2 linked regions of the Leisingera sp. NJS204 genome follow. The protein of the gene in region 2 interacts with the protein of the main gene of each other region in a pairwise test. Links are inferred from orthologs where the notes say so. Each region holds a gene or a part of one and is shown on either strand. Other genes may lie near its edges. The genes, in order: ETW24_RS11195 and ETW24_RS09510.

Region 1 (9,487 bases), 350 kb from region 2 along the record:
GCACGCAATGTGCAAGACGTCCGGCGCCTGGATGACCATAAGCGCGACGAATGAACAGCCGCCCCAAGAAGCACTCTCTGACCTTGCGCGGGCACCGGACGTCGGTGTCGCTGGAGGATGACTTCTGGGATGCCTTCCGCGAGATTGCCGCGCAGGACGGCCGTGCAATCAATGATTTAGCGGCCGGAATTGATGAAGCCCGCGGCGAGGATTGCGGATTGGCCTCAGCGATCAGGCTGTTTGTGCTGCACCGGTTGAGGGCACGTTAACCACGGTTTGGCATCGTGCTGCTATGCAAGTGCCTGTGCCTCTCACCGCTGATGCCTGGATACAGCAGCTTTTCCAGTCCCAAGCTGCTGCAAAAGGCGGTGTTGTCCGCCGCCAGAAGCGCGACATTGAACGGCTGCTTGGCTGGGACCGCTTTCACTACGAACTAAAGCGCCGTGGATTCCGAGCCGTCGAAAACGCAGGTCAGGTTGTCATCTTCTGCAATCAGGACACCGTGCGCATCATCCAGTGATGCAAATTTCTTCGAAGAAATTTGCCAAGAAAATTCGAATTTTCTTGGCTAACGCCGCGCCAGCTGCAGCCAGATCCCATTCTTCGACCGCACCGTAAGATGCGCCACGGGCACCGGCGCCTGCGCCGCAACCGGAACCACACGGAACGCGCGCAGGATCATCGACAGGATCAACGGTCCTTCCACCATGGCAAACCCAGCGCCGGTACAGACACGTGCTCCGGCCGAGAAAGGGATGTACGCGTCCCGCTGGCACTGCTTGCCGTTCTCCGTTTGCCAGCGGGAAGGGGCAAACCCATCCGGGTTCTCCCACAGCCGCTCATGCCGGTGCAGATGCCAGGGACTGAGCACCATCTGCGCGCCCTTTGGCACGCCTCGGTCACGGAATTGCTCTGGACAGGCTGCCTCGCGCACCATCATCGGCACCGGCGGATACAGCCGCAGGGTTTCGCGGAACACGTCCCGGCTGACCCTCAGCTTTGAAACCGAGGCAAAGCTTTCATCCGTCAGCGCCTCAGCCTCAGCAGCCACCTTCTCTTGCCAATCAGGGTAAAGCGCCATCAGATACAGCGCCCAGGCCAATGCCGAGGCGCTGGTTTCATGGCCCGCAAGAAAGAAGATCGCGACCTGATCCACCATTTCGGCGGTATCAAAGGTGCTGCCTGTTTCCGGGTCCCGGGTGGTCATGATTTTAGTGGCCAGGTCATCCGGCGCCGTGCCCGCCTTGATGGCATCCATTCGTTCGCGGGTCAGCTGTGCAATCAGTGTCCGGATCACCTCAGCGTTCCGGCGGGTGCCGCGGCGGAAGAACCGTGGCATCCAACGCGGCAATGGGACAAAGGCAGCCAGATTCAACAGCGGCTGGCTGCGCTGGTAGTCGCGGAACCGGCTAAAGACCTGTCCCGCGACCTGATGCTCGATCGGGATCGAGAACAGCGTGCGAAAGATTACATCCGCCGCTGCGTGCGACGTTTCCTCCTCGATCTCGACAAGTCCTTGCCGCGCCTTCAGCCGTTCCACTGCGGCCTCTGCTGCGGCGCGCATCGCCGGGTACGTGTCCTTAAGCCGTCCGCCTTCAAAGGCCGGGTCGATAATCCGCCGCTGCCGTTTCCAGGCCTCGCCATTGGTCAGGAAAACGGAGTTCCCCAGCAAAGGCTTCAACCCCTCGGCAATCCGGTCCGACTTGGGGAAATCTTCGGGTCGCTCCTTCAGCAGCACTTTCACAAGCTCCGGCTGGTTGACCAGGAAGGACCGGAAAAAAGGCGTGCGGAACTCGGCCATCCAGGCGCGGTACAGACGCGCGGGCTGGGCCGACAGAATATCCTGACGGAACAGTTTCACATAGCGCCACAGCGAGACGCGGTCCGGGCGTGCGGGCGGTTTCGGCGGCAAGGCTTGTGTCATTCAGCGACCACCGAGGTGAACTTCGAAACAGCCGCATCAATACGGGACTGCGAGGGCTTCCGGTCCTTATAGCGTTCCGCCAGCGTCAGCGGTCCGGCGGTGATGCGGAAGTAATCATAGTCGCCCGGCCGGTCGAAGGCGCAGAGATACTGAAAGTGCAGCCGGAAAAACCGCCAGCGCAGCTGTTGCCAGCGTTCCGGGCTGAGGGTCTGGGTGAAGGCGGCAGAGAACACCAGCGGCCAGCGCTTGCCCTCAACCGCGACGCCGCTGACCGACACCGGATCGCACAGCGCAAAGGCGCAGCCATCACCTGGTGCAGTGACATCGACCCAGGCCAGCTCGTGCCGCTGGGACAGATACTGCAGATCAGCCCTTAAACGCTCGGCCCGCGGCAAAAAGGACACCATGGGCACAACCTGCCCCAAGGTCAGAAACCCCAATGCCGGCCGGTTCAACGGCAGCCCCGCGCGGATCAGATCCGCCAGGACGGACACACCGACATGAGCGCCGGAGGAATGCCCCGCCACCAGCACCTCGTCCAGATCCGGATCTTGCAGCGCCTCCGAGATCAGCGCGCGGAACTCGCGCATCCGCGCTTCCATTTCCGGCGGGATGGCACCGCGGGAGGCCGCGGAATGTGCATAATCGTGCATCAGGTAATAGGCGAAGAACTTGCCGTCCCGCTTTTTGAACCAGCGCAGCAGCGCGTAGCCGCAACCAAGACCCAAGACCCAGCCAATGGCCAGCGCTACCGGACCTGAAAGGCCGGCGGGACCGGCCACCGCCCCAAAGGCATAGGCAACACCCCACGCAAGCAGCAGCGCCAGAAACGCCTGCAAAAGCAGCATCCCCACCGGGTAAAGCGCGGCGATCACCGGCCCTTTGCGCAGCCGCATCAGCCGCCGCAGCGCTCCAGTAGAGATATAGATCCAGGCAGTGCGCAACAGCTGCCAATAGGTGCCGGGAATGGTTGCTTCCATACTGCCGCGGACGATGTCGGACCAGACCAGCACCTCGATGTCAGCCTCGGTCCGGCGCCCCTCCATCTCTGACACAACGTGCCAGCCATAGGGACCTTTGGTCTGCTTGGGGGACAGTGACAGGCTGTAGCCGGAAATCCCGGCCTGCGCTGTGCCTTCCTTGCGGTACAGCTCGCGGTAACGGCGCGGGTGAATCGGATCATAGCCGGGTATGTAGAATACCCGCCGCTTGCGCACCTGCTGTTGACCATGCTCCTGCTGTGTCACGCCTTGGCCTGCATCCTTGTTCTGCGGCCAGACTAGCCGTGCATTCCGGCAAGAGTAAGGCCAGGATTGGAAAAGAAAAAGGGGCCCGAAGACCCCTTTGAACATCTCAGGCTCAGCCCAGCGTTGCCAGCGCCGGGAATGTTTCCAGCAGCCACCAGGAGAAGGTGGTGAACAACCCGGTGACCAGCATAACGCCGACACCCAGCAACAGCCCGCCCATCACTTTTTCAATCAGTCCCATATGGCGCTTCATCTTGTTCATCAGCACCATGGAACGGGTGAGAAACATCGCCGCCAGCAGAAAGGGAATGCCCAGGCCTGCGGCGTAAACGCCGAGCAGGATTGTGCCGCGGCTGACTGATGCTTCCGAGGCGGCAAGCGACAGGATCGCGCCCAGCTGCGGCCCGATGCAAGGCGTCCAGCCAAAGGCAAAAGCCAGCCCCAGAACATAAGCCCCCAAGGCGGAGCCGCCGGATTCGCCCGCCTCCATCCGCGCCTCGCGGTCCAGCAGCGGAATGCGGAACACAGACAGGAAATGCAGGCCGAATATGATCACCACCACACCTGAAACTTGCGCAAAAAGCTCCTGATTTTTCAGCACGAATGCACCAAAAACCGAGGCGGTGAAGCCCAGCAGCAGGAACACGGTGGACAGTCCCAACACAAAGAACAGCGCCGCAATGACCGCTTTGCGCCGGGCTGCACCGGTGCCTTGCATCTCGCCGATGGTCACTCCGCTCATATAGGCCAGATACGGCGGCACGATCGGCAGGACGCAGGGCGACAGAAAACTGATCACGCCGCCTAGCAGCGCCACCAGCATGGCAGGGAGCAGCCCTGCGTCTATGATCTCGATTCCAAACATGTCCCACACTTATGCCAGCAATTGACCAACGTCACGGGGCGGGTTGGTCACATCCTTGTGGACAGCATGAAACATCCCGTTTATCTGCACACCATGACCGAGATCAATGAGACATTGGACGCCATCGGGCTGCTGTGCCCCCTGCCCGTCCTTAAAGCCCGCAAGCGGTTGAAATCGCTGCAGCCCGGCCATGTGCTGCAACTGCTGGCGGATGATCCGGCAGCGGTGATCGACGTGCCGCATTTCTGCAATGAGGCGGGCCATGAATTCCTCGGCCACAGCGACGGTGCAGGCCACCAGGTCTATCTGATCCGCAAGGGCAGCTAAGACCAAAGCCGCCTTGGCGCCCTGTCCGCACAGCTGCGGAATTCGACACGAAGTGCGGCGTTGATACCGCGTGGTTTCCGAACCGAGTCACGCGCCAGGATGCCCTTTCCTGACACACCGGCGGCAGCGTTGCCATCGCCGGCAATACCGCCAAAAAAGAAAGGCAGGCGCTTTGGCCTGCCTCTCCCATTAGTTATCACTTAGCAATCAGCTGCCCACCGACCACCAGCCGCGGCGTTTCGGCTTGGGCGGTGCTGCCGGTTCCGGGTCAGCCGCAGCAACGGCCATCGCAGGTTCCGGCTGCTTCTCCTGTTCCGAAGACGTCTGCTCCGGCTGGGCGGCCTCTTCTGCAGCAGGCTGTTCCGCCACCGCCTCGGCAGCCGCATCAGGTGCTGCCTCCACAGGTTCTTTCTCCGGTACAGCCTCGGCTTCAGCGGCAACCGGTTCTGCCGGCGCAGCTTCCACTTCAGCAGCGGTGACTTCCGCCGGAGCAGTGGCTTCTGCCGGAACAGTGGCTTCCGCCGGAGCGCCATCTTGGGCTTCTGCAGCACTGTCGGCGGCAGGCTCAGCATCCGGGGCAGCAGCGGCTGCTGCGCCTTTCGCAGCGTCTTCAGACGGCGCCTGTGCAACGGTTTCCGCTGCAGGGGCCTCCTCAGCGTCAGCCGCGGCCGGGGCGTCCTGCACAGAGGCTTCGGCAGGCTCAACAGCGGCGGGAGCCTCTTCTGCGGTCTCTGCCTCAGCCGGTTTGGCCTTCGGCTTGCGCGACCGGGTACGGGTGCGGCTGCGGGAAGGTTTCTTTTCCTTCACCTCTTCTGCGGCTGCGCCTTTGTCTTCGGCGGCAGCCTCCGCAGGCTCAGCTGCGTCATCCTGCTGCTTCGGCTCGTCAGACGCCTCATCGCCGTTTTCACCATCCTGGCCTTGCTCGCCATTGCCGGATTTCCGGCGGCGGCGGCGGCGGCGCTTGCGCTTGGGCTTGTCGTCCTGCGCAGCATCGTCATCGGTGCTGGTGGCCTCCTCAACGGCTGCAGGCGCTTCTTCTTCGTCCTGGGTGGCTTCCTCAGCGTCCACCTGATCCATGATCGAGGTATCAACGGACACCACCGGAGCAGTCGCAGCAGGCACCACGCGGGATGCGGTTTTGAACTTCTCCAGCACAAAATCCGGGCTGACCAGATGCGGATCGCCTTCGATGCGCACGGACAGGCCGTAGCGCGCCTCGATCTGGGCAATGTGCTCGCGCTTCTGGTTCATCAGGAAATTGGCGATGGAGACCGGGCAGCGCACCAGCACTTCGCGGGAGCGGCGGCGGGTGCCCTCTTCCTCGATCTGGCGCAGGATCGACAGCGCCATCGAGTCGTCGGAGCGGATCAGGCCGGTGCCGTGGCAATGCGGGCACGGCGCGGTGGTCGCCTCGATCATGCCGGGGCGCAGGCGCTGGCGCGACATTTCCATCAGGCCAAAGCCCGAGATCCGGCCCACCTGGATGCGGGCACGGTCGGTCTTCAGCTTGTCCTTCATGCGCTTTTCGACGGCGGCGTTGTTCTTGCGCTCGTCCATGTCGATGAAGTCGATGACGATCAAACCGGCAAGGTCGCGCAGACGCAGCTGGCGGGCGACTTCTTCAGCCGCCTCCAGATTGGTGTTGAGCGCGGTTTCCTCGATCGAGCCCTGTTTGGTGGCCCGGCCCGAGTTCACGTCGATTGCCACCAGCGCTTCGGTCACGCCGATCACGATGTAGCCGCCGGATTTCAGCTGCACGGTCGGGTTGAACATGCCTGCCAGGTAGCTTTCCACCTGGAAGCGGGCAAACAGCGGCAGCCCTTCCTGGTAGTTCTTCACGTTCTTGGCATGGGACGGCATGATCATTTTCATGAAGTCCTTGGCGATGCGGTAGCCGCGCTCGCCCTCAACCAGAACTTCGTCGATCTCGCGGCTGTAAAGATCGCGGATCGAGCGTTTGATCAGGTCGCCTTCTTCATAGATCTTGGCCGGCGCGATGGATTTCAGTGTCAGCTCACGGATCTGTTCCCACATCCGCTGCAGGTATTCATAGTCGCGCTTGATCTCGGATTTGGTGCGTTTGGCACCGGCGGTGCGCACGATCAGGCCCGCGCCGGTCGGCACGTCCAGTTCGGTTGCGATATCCTTCAGCTTCTTGCGGTCATCCGCGTTGGTGATTTTGCGGGAGATGCCGCCGCCGCGGGCAGTGTTGGGCATCAGCACGCAATAGCGGCCGGCCAGCGACAAATAGGTGGTCAGGGCCGCACCCTTGTTGCCGCGCTCTTCCTTGACGACCTGCACCAGCAGGACCTGGCGGACCTTGATGACTTCCTGGATCTTGTAGCGGCGCGGACGCGGCTTGCGCGGCGGACGGATGTCCTCGCTGTCGTCCTCATCAGCAACGGATTCGATGCTGTCATCTTTGGAGGTTGCATCGGCACGGCCGGTTTCGCCCGCGTCTTCATCGCTGTCGCCGCTGTCTGCGGAGTCAGCACCGGCATTGGCAGATGCGGCCTCCGGAGCAGCCGTTTCTGCATCGTCCTTGGCTGCTTCGGCGGCTGGTTCGGTGCCGGCATTTGCTTCGGCTGCAGGCTCATCCGCAGCTTCTGCGGGTGCCTCTTCAGCAGCGGCGGCCTCAACTGCCGCCCCTTCAGGTGCTTTTTCGCCAGCAGTCTCAGCGGGTCCGGCAGCCACTTCAGCTTCGGCTGCCTCAGGTGCAGACGCATCATCGTCTTCCGGCTCTTCCACCGGCGTTTCCGCGACATGCTCCACCGGCGAGGACCCTTCCGGCACGTCCGCCAGATCATCCCCGGCCTCAGCACTGTCGCTCAGGTCGATGGTCTCCATTCCGGCGATTTCAGCGGTCTTCTCCTCAGAGGCCTCAACCTCCTTGGTTTCCACCGCATCATCGGAAGAAGTCTTGGCAGCCTTGGCGGCGGATTTGGAGCGGCGCGACCGTTTGGGCTTGGCCGGTTTTTCGTCGTCTTCCTCGTCGCGGGCGCGCATCGCTTCGGCATAGGCGCGTTCTTCCTCCATCAGCGCCTCACGGTCGGCGACGGGGATCTGGTAATAATCCGGGTGGATTTCGGAGAACGCCAGGAAGCCATGACGGTTGCCGCCATAGTCCACAAACGCCGCCTGCAGCGACGGTTCGACCCGGGTTACTTTTGCGAGGTAAATGTTGCCAGCAAGCTGGCGTTTATTTTCGGATTCAAAGTCGAATTCCTCAACCTTGTTTCCATCCACAACCACAACACGGGTCTCTTCCGCGTGGGTGGCGTCGATAAGCATCTTCTTTGCCATGTGTCCTTGGTGCACCTGCCCTGTGCGTCCGCAAGCCTCTTGTTTCCAGGCGGCCGCGCACGTTTCGGGTGGTGTCTTGTCAGGGCGATCTGGGACGGCGCGGTGCAGCAGGTGGTCCCGGGATCGATGCCCGGCCTTCCTGCCTCAGTGCTTTTCGCTCTCGCGCGCGTCATCGCGGTTCTTCTCCGGCAGGCGGGTGCTGCCCGTCCCTGCCACATTATCCCTGCACCGGCTTAAATTCCGGCTTGGGCGCTAAACTGCCCTCCAAAGTTCGGAGGGCCAATCGGTCTGACTGCAGCTTTCTCGGATCATGCCGGACAAAAACCGCAGTCAGCGAAACTCATAAGAACGGGGGAACCATACACCGGTTTCCGGCCCGTTTGGTCAGCATAAGGCCTGTGGATAGGTAATGACAATGGACATTCGTCACCACGGGCATTGAAAATGAAACCTGCCGGCCCATAGCAGACAACGCATTAAATTATGGTAAGTTTTCAGCCGGCTGCCGGAGTTCCAATAGAACTCCGGCGCGCAAGCATTTGTTTTCCCGGCCGGTTCCCATGCCGAAAACAGCAGCGGCGGCGGTTACGCCAGATAGTCGGACCGCTGCAGGCCGTATTTGGCCATCTTCTCGTTCAGCGTCCGGCGCGGCAGGCACAGCTCGTCCATCACGCTGGCAATAGACCCTTTGTGGCGGCGCATGGTGTTGTCGATCAGCATCCGCTCAAAGGCTTCCACATATTCCTTCAGCGGCTTGCCTTCGGTGGTCATCACCGGCTGCATTTCCTCGTGATCGGACATCAAGAGCGAGGCAATGGTGCCTGACCCCCGGCGCGACTGCAGGACCGCGCGTTCCGCGATGTTGATCAGCTGACGCACGTTGCCCGGCCAGGGTGCCTGCAGCAGCTGTGCCGCCTCCTGCGCGCTGACCTGCGGCGCTTCGCAGCCGTATTCTTCCGAGAATTGCTCGGACAGGCGGGTGAACAGCGTCAGGATATCTTCGCCGCGCTGGCGCAGCGGCGGCACGGTGATGCGCAGCGCTGCCAGGCGGTAGAACAGATCCGGGCGCAGCGCGTCTTCGCAGGTCTTGCCCGCTTCCTGCAGGTTGGAAATGGCGATAATCCGGGTTTCTGCCGGGGTGCCCTGCTCATTGATCACACTCAGCAGCTTGGCCTGCAGCGTTTCCGACAGTGCATCGATATCTTCCAGCACCAGGGTGCCGCCGCGGGCTTCCTCGACCGCGGGCAGCATGCTGTCTTCGGGCAGCATCGGCCCGAACAGACGCTTGGCCAGTGCTTCTTCTTCCAAGGCGGCACAGGAGATCAGCACGAATTTCTTGCCCGCCCGGCTGCCAACCGCGTGCAGCGCATGCGCCACCAGGGTTTTGCCGGTGCCGGTCTCGCCGTCGATCAGCACATGGCCGTCAGCCTGCCCCAGATCCAGGATATCTTCGCGCAGGCGCTCCATCACCGGGCTTTGGCCGATCAGCTTCTTCATGATCTGGCCGCCATCCGACAGCTCGCGCCGCAGCGCCCGGTTGTCCAGCGTCAGACGGCGGGCACCGGTGGCGCGCTTGGCCAGTTCCGACATCCGGTCCGGGTTGAACGGTTTTTCCAGGAAGTCGAAGGCGCCCACGCGCATCGCCTCCACCGCCATCGGCACATCGCCATGGCCGGTGATCATGATCACCGGCAGCGCGGAATCGCTGCCCATCAGTTTTTTCAGGAACTGCATCCCGTCCATGCCCGGCATCTTGATGTCGGAGATCACGATCCCCGGGTAATCCGGCCCCAGCACCTTGAGCGCTTCTTCGGCGCTGGA
Region 2 (9,387 bases):
TTCCGGCTTGGCCAGGAACTGGCTGTCGCCGTCCAGCAGCAAGGATTGGGAAATCTGATACCCGTCAGTCTTTTGCGCGCCTTCCTTCACCAGAATTTTGCCTTGGAACACACCAGTGGCCCCGTTGCGCAGCACCTTCTTGAACACTTGGCGGCTTTCGCAGTTCACCGCGTCATGGGTGATGAACACGGTGTCATCGTGGTGAAAGTCGCCATCGCCGACGCAAGCGCCCGCAATATGCGCAACCGCATCGTCGCCGGTCAGCTCAATCACCGCCTCGTTGCGGGTCAGCACACCGTTCACGGTCAGGGTGAACGACTTGAACACAGACTCGGTGCCGAGACGGGTGAACAGATGCGTTGCCGCGCGGCGCTCGTGGTCGCGGCCCTGTGCCCGCACCAGATGCAGCTTGCCACCGTCGGCAATGTCGATCTCCATGCATTTGTTAAAGCGCGAGGCCGCCGGGCCGTTTTCCAGGATTGTTACCTCGGCGCCATCTTCCACGCGGATCACGTGATGCAGGATCGCGTCGGAACTCTCATCCGAGTGCACATAGGTAAAGTTGATCGGTTTGGAGACCTTGCCGGTCACCCGGATCGCCACGCCATCGGTGGCAAAAGCGGTGTTCAGCGCAGCCAGCGGGCGTTCCACCGGGGTTTGGCCACGTGCTTCAAGAACACCGTACAAGTCTTTGGCCCAATGGATATCTTTGCAGCAGATATCCTCGATCCGGTCGATGGTCAAACCTTCCAACGACAAATCATCCGAGGCTTCAGAGTCAAAAACGCCATCGACAAAAACAATGTTCAACCGCTCAAAAGCGCTGAACATTGGTGTTTCCTCCGCAGCGAACACTGCGGCATTGAGAGCCTCAGCCTGCACCAGGGTTTCGGGACGGGTATATTTCCAATACTCATCCCGGCGGCTGGGCAGGCCCATGGTCTGGACCCGCGACAGCGCTGCCTGCCGGGCCGCCTTCAGGCAGCCGCTTTCCGGCAGGGTCAGCGCGGAAAGCCGCGCCTCGGTTGCGCTTTGCTTTACTTCCGGCAGAGCCATTTACGCCTCCTCTGCCAAGATGCCGGCATAGCCGTTGTTCTCAACTTCCAGCGCCAGCTCGGGGCCGCCGGTCTTGACGATGCGGCCGTTTGCCAGAATGTGAACCACGTCCGGTTTGATGTGGTCCAGCAGGCGCTGATAGTGGGTGATCACCAGGAAGCCGCGGCCCTCGTCGCGCAGCGCGTTTACGCCTTCGGCCACCAGTTTCATCGCGTCCACGTCAAGGCCGGAGTCGGTTTCATCAAGGATGCACAGCTTCGGCTCCAGCATCGCCATCTGCAGGATCTCGTTGCGCTTCTTCTCACCGCCGGAGAATCCGACGTTGACCGGGCGCTTCAGCATGTCGGCGTCGATTTTCAGGGTTTTGGCTTTGGCGCGGATAATTTTCAGAAAGTCGGAGGCCGACAGCTCTTCCTCGCCGCGGGCCTTGCGCTGTGCGTTCACCGCGGTGCGCAGGAAGGTCATGTTGCCCACACCGGGGATTTCCACCGGGTACTGGAACGCCAGGAACATGCCGGCTGCGGCGCGTTCTTCCGGCTCCATCTCCAGGATGTCTGCGCCTTCCAGCTCGGCAGAACCGTCGGTGACCTCATAACCGTCGCGGCCGGACAACACATAAGACAGAGTGGATTTGCCCGAACCATTCGGCCCCATGATGGCGTGTACTTTGCCAGCTTCGACTTTCAGGTCGACGCCTTTCAGGATCTGCTTGTCTTCGTCTTCAAGTTTGACGTGCAGGTTTTTGATTTCGAGCATTTTTTCCTCGTCTCACATGTCTTGCGGGCATACAGCCCGCGATATTCCATGGCCCCGGCTGGAGCCGTTGCATTTTTATCCCAGCACCACCGCGGTGCCGCTGGCCGAGACCATCAGCATGGACTGCCCGACCACTTCGTAATCCAGATCCACGCCGACAACGGCATTGGCGCCCTTGTCCCGGGCCCGGTCTTCCAGTTCGGCCAGTGCGGTTTCACGGGCATCCTGCAGCTTGCCTTCATAGGCGCCCGAGCGGCCGCCGACGATATCGGTGATCGAGGCAAAGACATCGCGCACAACATTGGCGCCCATGATCGCCTCGCCCACCACGATGCCCTTGTATTCGGCGATCTGGTAGCCTTCGACGTTTGGTGTGGTTGTGATGATCATTTCTTCCAATACTCCAACACTTTTTGTCCTTGCCGGGAGGTGAACCCCCAAAGCAACAGGCCAGGCCCTCCAAAAATCGCCAAACAGAGAAGCCCAGCGACAACACCATTCACGGCAAAGGCCATAAAGACGGCACTCAGGAATACGAAGAAAAGAGGGTAGGCAATGCGGCGCAAGAACCAGACGAACGCGACAGCGCGAACACCTTCTTTAGCGTTATACTCAAAGGCCTTGACCTCCGCTTCTGCCCTCTTTTCAACGACCATGGCTTACCCCACAGACCCTTCCAGCGAGATCGCAACCAGTTGCTGTGCTTCCATGGCGAATTCCATCGGCAGTGCCTGCAGCACGTCCTTGCAGAAGCCGTTGACCACCAGGGCCACCGCCTCCTCCTCGTCCATGCCGCGCTGGCGGCAGTAGAACAGCTGGTCGTCATCCACCTTGGACGTCGTCGCCTCATGCTCCACGCGCGAGGAGTTGTTCTTGACCTCGATATAGGGAACCGTGTGGGCGCCGCAGTTGCCGCCGATCAGCAAGCTGTCGCACTGGGTGTAGTTGCGGCTGTCCTTGGCTTTTGGGTGCATCGACACCAGGCCGCGATAGGTATTTTGCGCCTTACCGGCACTGATCCCCTTGGAAACAATGCGCGATTTGGTGTTTTTGCCAAGGTGCACCATCTTGGTGCCGGTATCGGCCTGCTGCATATTGTTGGCGATGGCGATCGAGTAGAATTCGCCCTGGCTTTCATTGCCGCGCAGGATGCAGGAGGGGTATTTCCAGGTCACGGCAGAGCCGGTTTCCACCTGGGTCCACATCACCTTGGCGCGGTCGCCGCGGCAGTCGGCGCGTTTGGTGACAAAGTTGTAAATGCCGCCCTTGCCGTTCTCATCGCCCGGATACCAGTTCTGGACGGTGGAGTATTTAACCTCGGCGTCTTCTTCAATGATGATTTCCACCACCGCGGCATGCAGCTGGGCGATATCGCGCGCCGGTGCAGTGCAGCCTTCCAAGTAGCTGACATAGCTGCCTTTATCGGCAATGATCAGGGTGCGTTCGAACTGGCCGGTGTTTTCAGCATTGATGCGGAAATAGGTCGACAGCTCCATCGGGCAGCGCACGCCCGGCGGCACATAGACGAACGAGCCGTCCGAGAACACGGCGGAGTTCAAGGTGGCATAGAAGTTGTCGGAAACCGGAACCACCGAGCCGAGGTATTTTTTGACCAGCTCAGGATGTTCGCGGATAGCCTCGGAAATCGAGCAGAAGATGACGCCCGCCTCTTTCAGCTCTTTCTGGAAGGTGGTGCCGACGGAAACGGAGTCGAAAACAGCGTCCACGGCAACCTTGCGGCCTTCAGCAGGCGCATTCTCAGCGCCTTCAACGCCGGCCAGAATCATCTGTTCTTTCAGCGGGATACCCAGCTTTTCATAAGTCGCCAGCAGCTTGGGATCGACCTCGTCCAGCGACTTGGGTTTCACTTCCATCGACTTGGGACGGGCATAATAATACTGATCCTGGAAATCGATTTCCGGATAATCCACCATCGCCCAGTCGGGTTCTTCCTTGGTCAGCCAGCGCTCATAGGCTTCCAGCCGCCAGTTCAGCATCCATTCCGGCTCTTCGTTCTTTTCCGAAATCAGCCGGACAATATCCGTGGTCAGCCCTTTGGGGGCGTATTCCATCTCGATATCGGTTTCCCAACCGTATTTGTAAGCACCGCCAACCTCGCGGACTGCGTCCACGGTTTCCTGGTCAACACCATCCTTGACTTGGGTCTGGTCCAAAGCGGCCATTGTCATCTCCTCACTCACGCCGCACGGGCGCGATGTTTCTTTTCTTTTAACAGCCACGCATCGGCAAAGCGCAGCACGTCTTCTTCTGTTGTCTCAGGCCCCAGCGACACGCGGATTGCGCCCTGCGCCGTTGCCTCGTCATACCCCATTGCGGTCAGCACCGCGCTGGCGCGCACCTTGCCGCTGGAACAGGCGCTGCCCGCGCTGATGGCAAATCCCGCCAGATCCATCTGCATGACCTGGGTTTCGCCCTTCCAGCCCGGCGTCGCAAAACACAGGGTGTTCGGCAGCCGCCTCTGATCCTTCCCGACAAAAATAGTATGGCTTGCGCCAGACACAAGCGCCTTTTCTAGAATATTTCTAAGTTCTGCAACCCTGTCCCAGACACCATTTGCCAGATCTTTTGCCGCTGCTTCAGCTGCGGCGCCGAAACCCGCGATTCCAATGACATTTTCAGTGCCCGACCGGCGGCCCATTTCCTGACCGCCACCCTTAATCTGCGCAGGCAGGTCGGTACCGCGTTTGATCACAACCGCGCCGATGCCCTTGGGTCCGCCCAGTTTATGTGCAGAAATCAGCGCCATTTGCGCGCCCAGCCAGTTGAACGCCACTGGCAATTTTCCAAAAGCCTGGGTCGCATCCGTCACCGCCAGCCCGTCCGGCAAGTGCTGCACAATGCCGGTTTCGGAATTGGCCAATTGTACTGTGCAGGATGCGGGATCGGTAACCCTGACCGTCCCATCGGCACTTACCTCAAGATCTTCCACCGTCCAGGCGCGCACCGCATCATGCTCTACCGGGGCGCCATGCAGATCGCGGCCCGCCAATGCCAGCGATGCACCTTCCGTGGATCCGGAGGTGAACACAATATCCGCGCCGTCAGCCCCAAAAGCAGCCGCCACCTGCGCCCGCGCCTTCTCAACCAGCGCCTTGGCGGCACGGCCTTCGGCATGCACCGACGACGGGTTGCCGCAGACTTCCATCGCCGCGATCATAGCCGCCCGCGCCTCGGGGCGCAGAATGGCGGTGGCATTATGGTCAAGATAAACGCGTGTCATAGAGTCATCTTTTTACGGATCGCTGCCGCCTCATACGCGGCCTTGCAGCATTTCGCAAAGCTTTCCCGCGAGATTTGTGCGGTACCCTTGTAGGGTCCGGAAAGACAAAGAAGGTGAATTCTTTGCACCTCATTCATCCACGACAGCAAACAGGCTGGGCACCGCCGGGCATGGCGCCAGATCATTCTTGATCACATCCGACAGACGGGTTTGATGCAGAAACACATAAACATGCGCACTCAAACCCTCCCACAGACGGTTGGTCAGCGACTGCGCCCGGCTGCCGGACAGCGCGCCCGAGGCGCCCGCCCCTTTGTGCATCGCATCAACCGTTTCATCCACGGCAGACAGCACATCGACCACCCGGATCTCTGATGGCACCATCGCCAGGCGGTAGCCGCCGCCAGGGCCGCGCACCGACTCGACCAGACCCGCACGGCGCAGCTTGACAAACAACTGCTCCAGATACGGCAGCGAGATATCCTGCCGCTTGGAGATGTCGCCCAGCGGCACCAATTTGCCCTGCGGCTGCAGCGCGATATCCGCCAGCGCAACCATTGCATAGCGCCCTTTGGTTGAAAGCTTCATATTTTATCCCTCAAAACCAGGGCGCGAGTGCGAAAACATTGACCTTCCCCGCGTCTGTGCGTATCTCAGCCTGACGGTGTATGGCGAGGCCAGCGCCCTTGATTAGAACTGTTCTAAGATGCCCGACGGAACCCGTCAAGTTTTCTGCCGGCAGTCGCGAGAACGAGAGTAGGATTTGAACCACCCATGCCCGAGGTCATCTTTCCTGGACCCGAAGGCCGCCTCGAAGGCCGCTATCACCCGCAAAAAGAAAAAGACGCCCCGATCGCCATCGTGCTGCACCCGCATCCGCAGTTCGGCGGAACCATGAACAACAAGGTGGTCTATAACCTCCACTACGCGTTCTACAACATGGGCTTTACGGTTCTGCGGTTCAATTTCCGCGGCGTCGGCCGCAGCCAGGGCGAATACGACCAAGGTGTGGGCGAGCTGTCGGATGCGGCGTCGGCGCTGGATTACCTGCAGTCGATGAACACCAATTCCAAGCATTGCTGGGTTGCGGGCTTTTCGTTCGGCGCCTGGATCGGCATGCAGCTGTTGATGCGCCGCCCGGAGATTACCGGCTTCATCTCAGTTGCGCCGCCGGCCAACATGTATGACTTTTCCTTCCTGGCGCCCTGCCCGTCTTCCGGTCTGATCATCAACGGCACATCCGACCGTGTGGCGCCGCCTGCAGATACCGCCAATCTGGTTGGCAAACTGCATGAGCAGAAGGGGATCACCATCACTCATACCGAGATCGAGGGTGCGGATCACTTCTTCCAGGAGCCGCATATGGACACGATGATCGGCGATGTGTCCGATTACGTGAAGCGCCGCCTGACCGAGAACAGCCGCTGATGGGCACGATCGAAACGCTGGCCCAAAAACTGGCGCTCGATACGATCAAGGTGCAGGAGGCCAGCGGCGAAGACCGGCTGTATGTGGAGGTGGGCCAGGTACTTGGCGCCGCCTCCCAATCGCTCGAAGAAGCGTTTCTGACCGAAATGCGCGTGCGTCTGGCCGAACGCAAGGCGCGGGAGTTTCTCAATCAGAAGGTCAGCGCAATTCAGGCGCAGCTTGACGCAAAGGGCGAAGCATGAGCGACCGGCTGGACGCGCAGTTCGCCTTCTTGCTGGAAGCGGACAAGCTTCGCCGTATTGACCGCCAAAACCTGATCATTGATTGCAGCCGGCGCGAAAACTCGGCGGAACACAGCTGGCATCTGGCGCTTTATGCGTTGGTGCTGGCACCGTTTGCTGCGCCAGAGGTGGATATTCTCCGCGCTGTCCGGATGCTGCTGCTGCATGATCTGGTCGAAATCGACGCCGGCGATCATCCGATCACGGATAAGGTCGATTGGGACGCTGTAGCACAGGCAGAAGACGCCGCCGCCAAGCGCCTGTTCGGCCTTCTTCCCGCAGATCAGGGCACTGACTTGTTAGGCCTGTGGCAGGAATTCGAGGCCGCGGAAAGCCCCGATGCGCGTTTTGCCAAACGGGTAGACCATTGCCAGCCGATTTTCCAAACGCTTTACGGCACCAATCCTTTGGATTGGCATGTCGATGTGGTCCGGCAAAACCTGAATGGCGGGCGCGCAGCCGCGCTGGAGCAGGATTTCCCCGAAGCCTATCACCACGCATTGGCTCTCCTGAACGAAGATACCAGCTTTGACTGCAGCCGTCTGACAGCCCGCCTGCCCTTCCTGAATGAGGCGGATAAACTGAAGCTGATCACCCGCGCGTCCAAACTGGGCGATGGGTCACGCCACGAAAACTCAGCCGAGCACAGCTGGCACATCATGTTGTATGCTTGGATTCTGGCAGAACACAGCGCCGGCCCGCTAGATGTGGACCGGGTGCTGCAAATGCTGCTGCTGCATGATCTCGTGGAGATCGACGCCGGTGATGCGCCGATCCACGGCGTGACTGATCCCGCAGCCCTTGCCGCGCTTGCGGCAAAGGAAGAAGCAGCCGCAGACCGCCTGTTTGGCCTGCTGCCTGCCGATCAAGGCCTGCCGATGCGGGCGATCTGGGAAGAGTTCGAGGCGGCAGAGAGTGCTGACGCTGTTTTCGCCAAATCCATCGACCGGGTCCAGCCAGTGCTGCTCAACCTGTTGAACGGCGGCGGCAGCTGGGTCGACTATGACGTGAGCCTGCCGCAGCTGGACACCCGCGTCGGCGGCAAGGTCAGCCGCGGCACACCGGACGTCTGGACCTATGTCCGGGCAAAGATTGAACCTTGGTTCCGCGCGGCCGGACGTTTGTAAACACTGGCCGCAACTCCGGTTCGGGGCTGCGCTTCACTCCAGAAACGGCTGAAACGGTTGCGTTTCCGCGCCTTGGGAGGTCAGCGTCAGAAACTCCCCCGGTTGCAGTTCACTCCATGCTTCACCTGTGTCCTCAAGCGGTTCCGATACAACCGCCCATCCCTTCAGGCTGTGGCTCCAGCGGTAGTAGACCGAAGGTGCGATACTGTCAGAGGAGTAGCGCGCCGCATAAAGCGTCTCTCCATCCGACATGGCTACGGACAACCGCATATGCGGTGTTCGGCCCCGAGCCCGCGACAAAGCCTCCATGCGGCCCGCCGCCCGTTCCAGCGCCGCTTTCGGATCAATGTCCAGGCCTTCGCGCAGGGCCAGAAGAAACAGCACTTCGCTGTCAGTAGCCCCTTTGCGGTGTTGATACAGCTCATCAGGGATGCACATGTCTGCATGGCGGCGGAAATTCTCAAACCCGCCGACCTGGCCGTTGTGCATGAAACTCCATCTCCCGGCTGCGAAAGGATGGCAATTGTTACGGCTGGTAGCGGATCCGGTTGAGGCCCGAACATGCGCCAGGAAAAGACCGGATTGAACCTGGTTCACCAGCGCACGCAGATTACAGTCCGACCATGCGGGGGAAACATCGCGGTAGAGCCCCGGCTCGGTCCGCTGCCCGTACCATGCAATGCCGAACCCGTCGCCGTTGGTCGCAGTCTTGCATTCGACCGCCTTTTGGCTTTGCGCTATCAGCGAATGCGCAGGTATTGAAATGATGTCTTCCAAAAAGACTTTGGCACCGGTGTAGGCAGCCCAGCGGCACATATGTTGCTCCTTGTGTTGAAGATCCGATCAGGACTGTTATTCTATTCCTGACGCAAAACTTGGAACATTCATCTAAGTCAGCTTGGCTTTTTAGTACAGCGTATCTGCGCACAGTCATCTGTTCATTGCCGCGGCGGCCGAAAACAGGGCAAACAGTGACGCATTGGGACTTCCTGCCCTGCATTGAATACGGTACCGGAGAAAGGAACACTGCTCCGCCGCAGGCCGGGCAAAACGCGTACACGGAGGCAGAGATGCCGGTTCACTATATCTACCTGATTATTGCGGTTGCTGCAGAAACCATTGGCACAACGGCCCTGCAGGCCAGTCAGCAGTTCAGCAAACTTGGACCGTCGCTGATCGTTCTGGTCGCTTATGCGTTTTCCTTTTACATGATGGGGCTGACACTCAAATTCATGCCGGTGGGTATTGTCTATGCGATCTGGTCGGGTCTTGGCATCCTGCTGATAGCTGTTATTGCCTTCATTGTTTTTGGGCAGAAGCTGGATCTGCCAGCCGTGATCGGCATGGTGCTGATCATGTCCGGCATCATCATCATTCACCTGTTTTCCAAGTCTTCGGCCCATTAGATCCGCATTTGCGGCTTCTTTGGACGGATTTCCTCTGGCCTTTGTGCGGGGTTCGGGCTATGCGCGGCCCAACTTCCTTACAAAGGCGAACG

Evidence for each region.
Region 1: the proteins of ETW24_RS09510 (region 2) and ETW24_RS11195 interact in binary tests that used the Escherichia coli proteins (3 or more experiments, as listed by UniProt). The link is inferred for Leisingera sp. NJS204 from one-to-one orthologs.

What each region holds. Positions count from the first base shown.
Region 1 is NZ_CP035417.1:2,282,848-2,292,334, forward strand. Bases 2,835-5,746 are described here. They hold ETW24_RS11195 (sulfurtransferase TusA family protein), read left to right. Parts: upstream 2,835-4,129; coding sequence 4,130-4,363; downstream 4,364-5,746. Other genes in these bases: ETW24_RS11185 (hypothetical protein), read right to left, coding at 2,835-3,171; ETW24_RS11190 (cytochrome c biogenesis CcdA family protein), read right to left, coding at 3,284-4,036; ETW24_RS11200 (Rne/Rng family ribonuclease), read right to left, coding at 4,571-5,746. Outside these bases: ETW24_RS11165 (DUF4169 family protein), read left to right, coding at 1-54; ETW24_RS11170 (ribbon-helix-helix domain-containing protein), read left to right, coding at 51-269; ETW24_RS11175 (N-(5'-phosphoribosyl)anthranilate isomerase), read left to right, coding at 305-520; ETW24_RS11180 (cytochrome P450), read right to left, coding at 569-1,924; more of ETW24_RS11185, read right to left, coding at 1,921-2,834; more of ETW24_RS11200, read right to left, coding at 5,747-7,666; ETW24_RS11205 (sigma-54-dependent transcriptional regulator), read right to left, coding at 8,252-9,487. UniProt on the Escherichia coli protein: Sulfur carrier protein involved in sulfur trafficking in the cell. Part of a sulfur-relay system required for 2-thiolation during synthesis of 2-thiouridine of the modified wobble base 5-methylaminomethyl-2-thiouridine (mnm(5)s(2)U) in tRNA.
Region 2 is NZ_CP035417.1:1,933,627-1,943,013, reverse strand. The notes cover bases 3,032-5,843. They hold ETW24_RS09510 (cysteine desulfurase family protein), read right to left. Parts: upstream 5,054-5,843; coding sequence 4,010-5,053; downstream 3,032-4,009. Other genes in these bases: ETW24_RS09500 (alpha/beta hydrolase), read left to right, coding at 5,828-5,843; ETW24_RS09505 (Rrf2 family transcriptional regulator), read right to left, coding at 5,183-5,641; sufB (Fe-S cluster assembly protein SufB), read right to left, coding at 3,032-3,995. Also shown: ETW24_RS09535 (SufB/SufD family protein), read right to left, coding at 1-1,056; Fe-S cluster assembly ATPase SufC, read right to left, coding at 1,057-1,812; ETW24_RS09525 (heavy metal-binding domain-containing protein), read right to left, coding at 1,888-2,202; ETW24_RS09520 (hypothetical protein), read right to left, coding at 2,199-2,468; more of sufB, read right to left, coding at 2,472-3,031; more of ETW24_RS09500, read left to right, coding at 5,844-6,481; ETW24_RS09495 (hypothetical protein), read left to right, coding at 6,481-6,723; ETW24_RS09490 (HD domain-containing protein), read left to right, coding at 6,720-7,889; ETW24_RS09485 (class II glutamine amidotransferase), read right to left, coding at 7,923-8,705; ETW24_RS09480 (DMT family transporter), read left to right, coding at 8,960-9,295. UniProt on the Escherichia coli protein: Master enzyme that delivers sulfur to a number of partners involved in Fe-S cluster assembly, tRNA modification or cofactor biosynthesis. Catalyzes the removal of elemental sulfur from cysteine to produce alanine.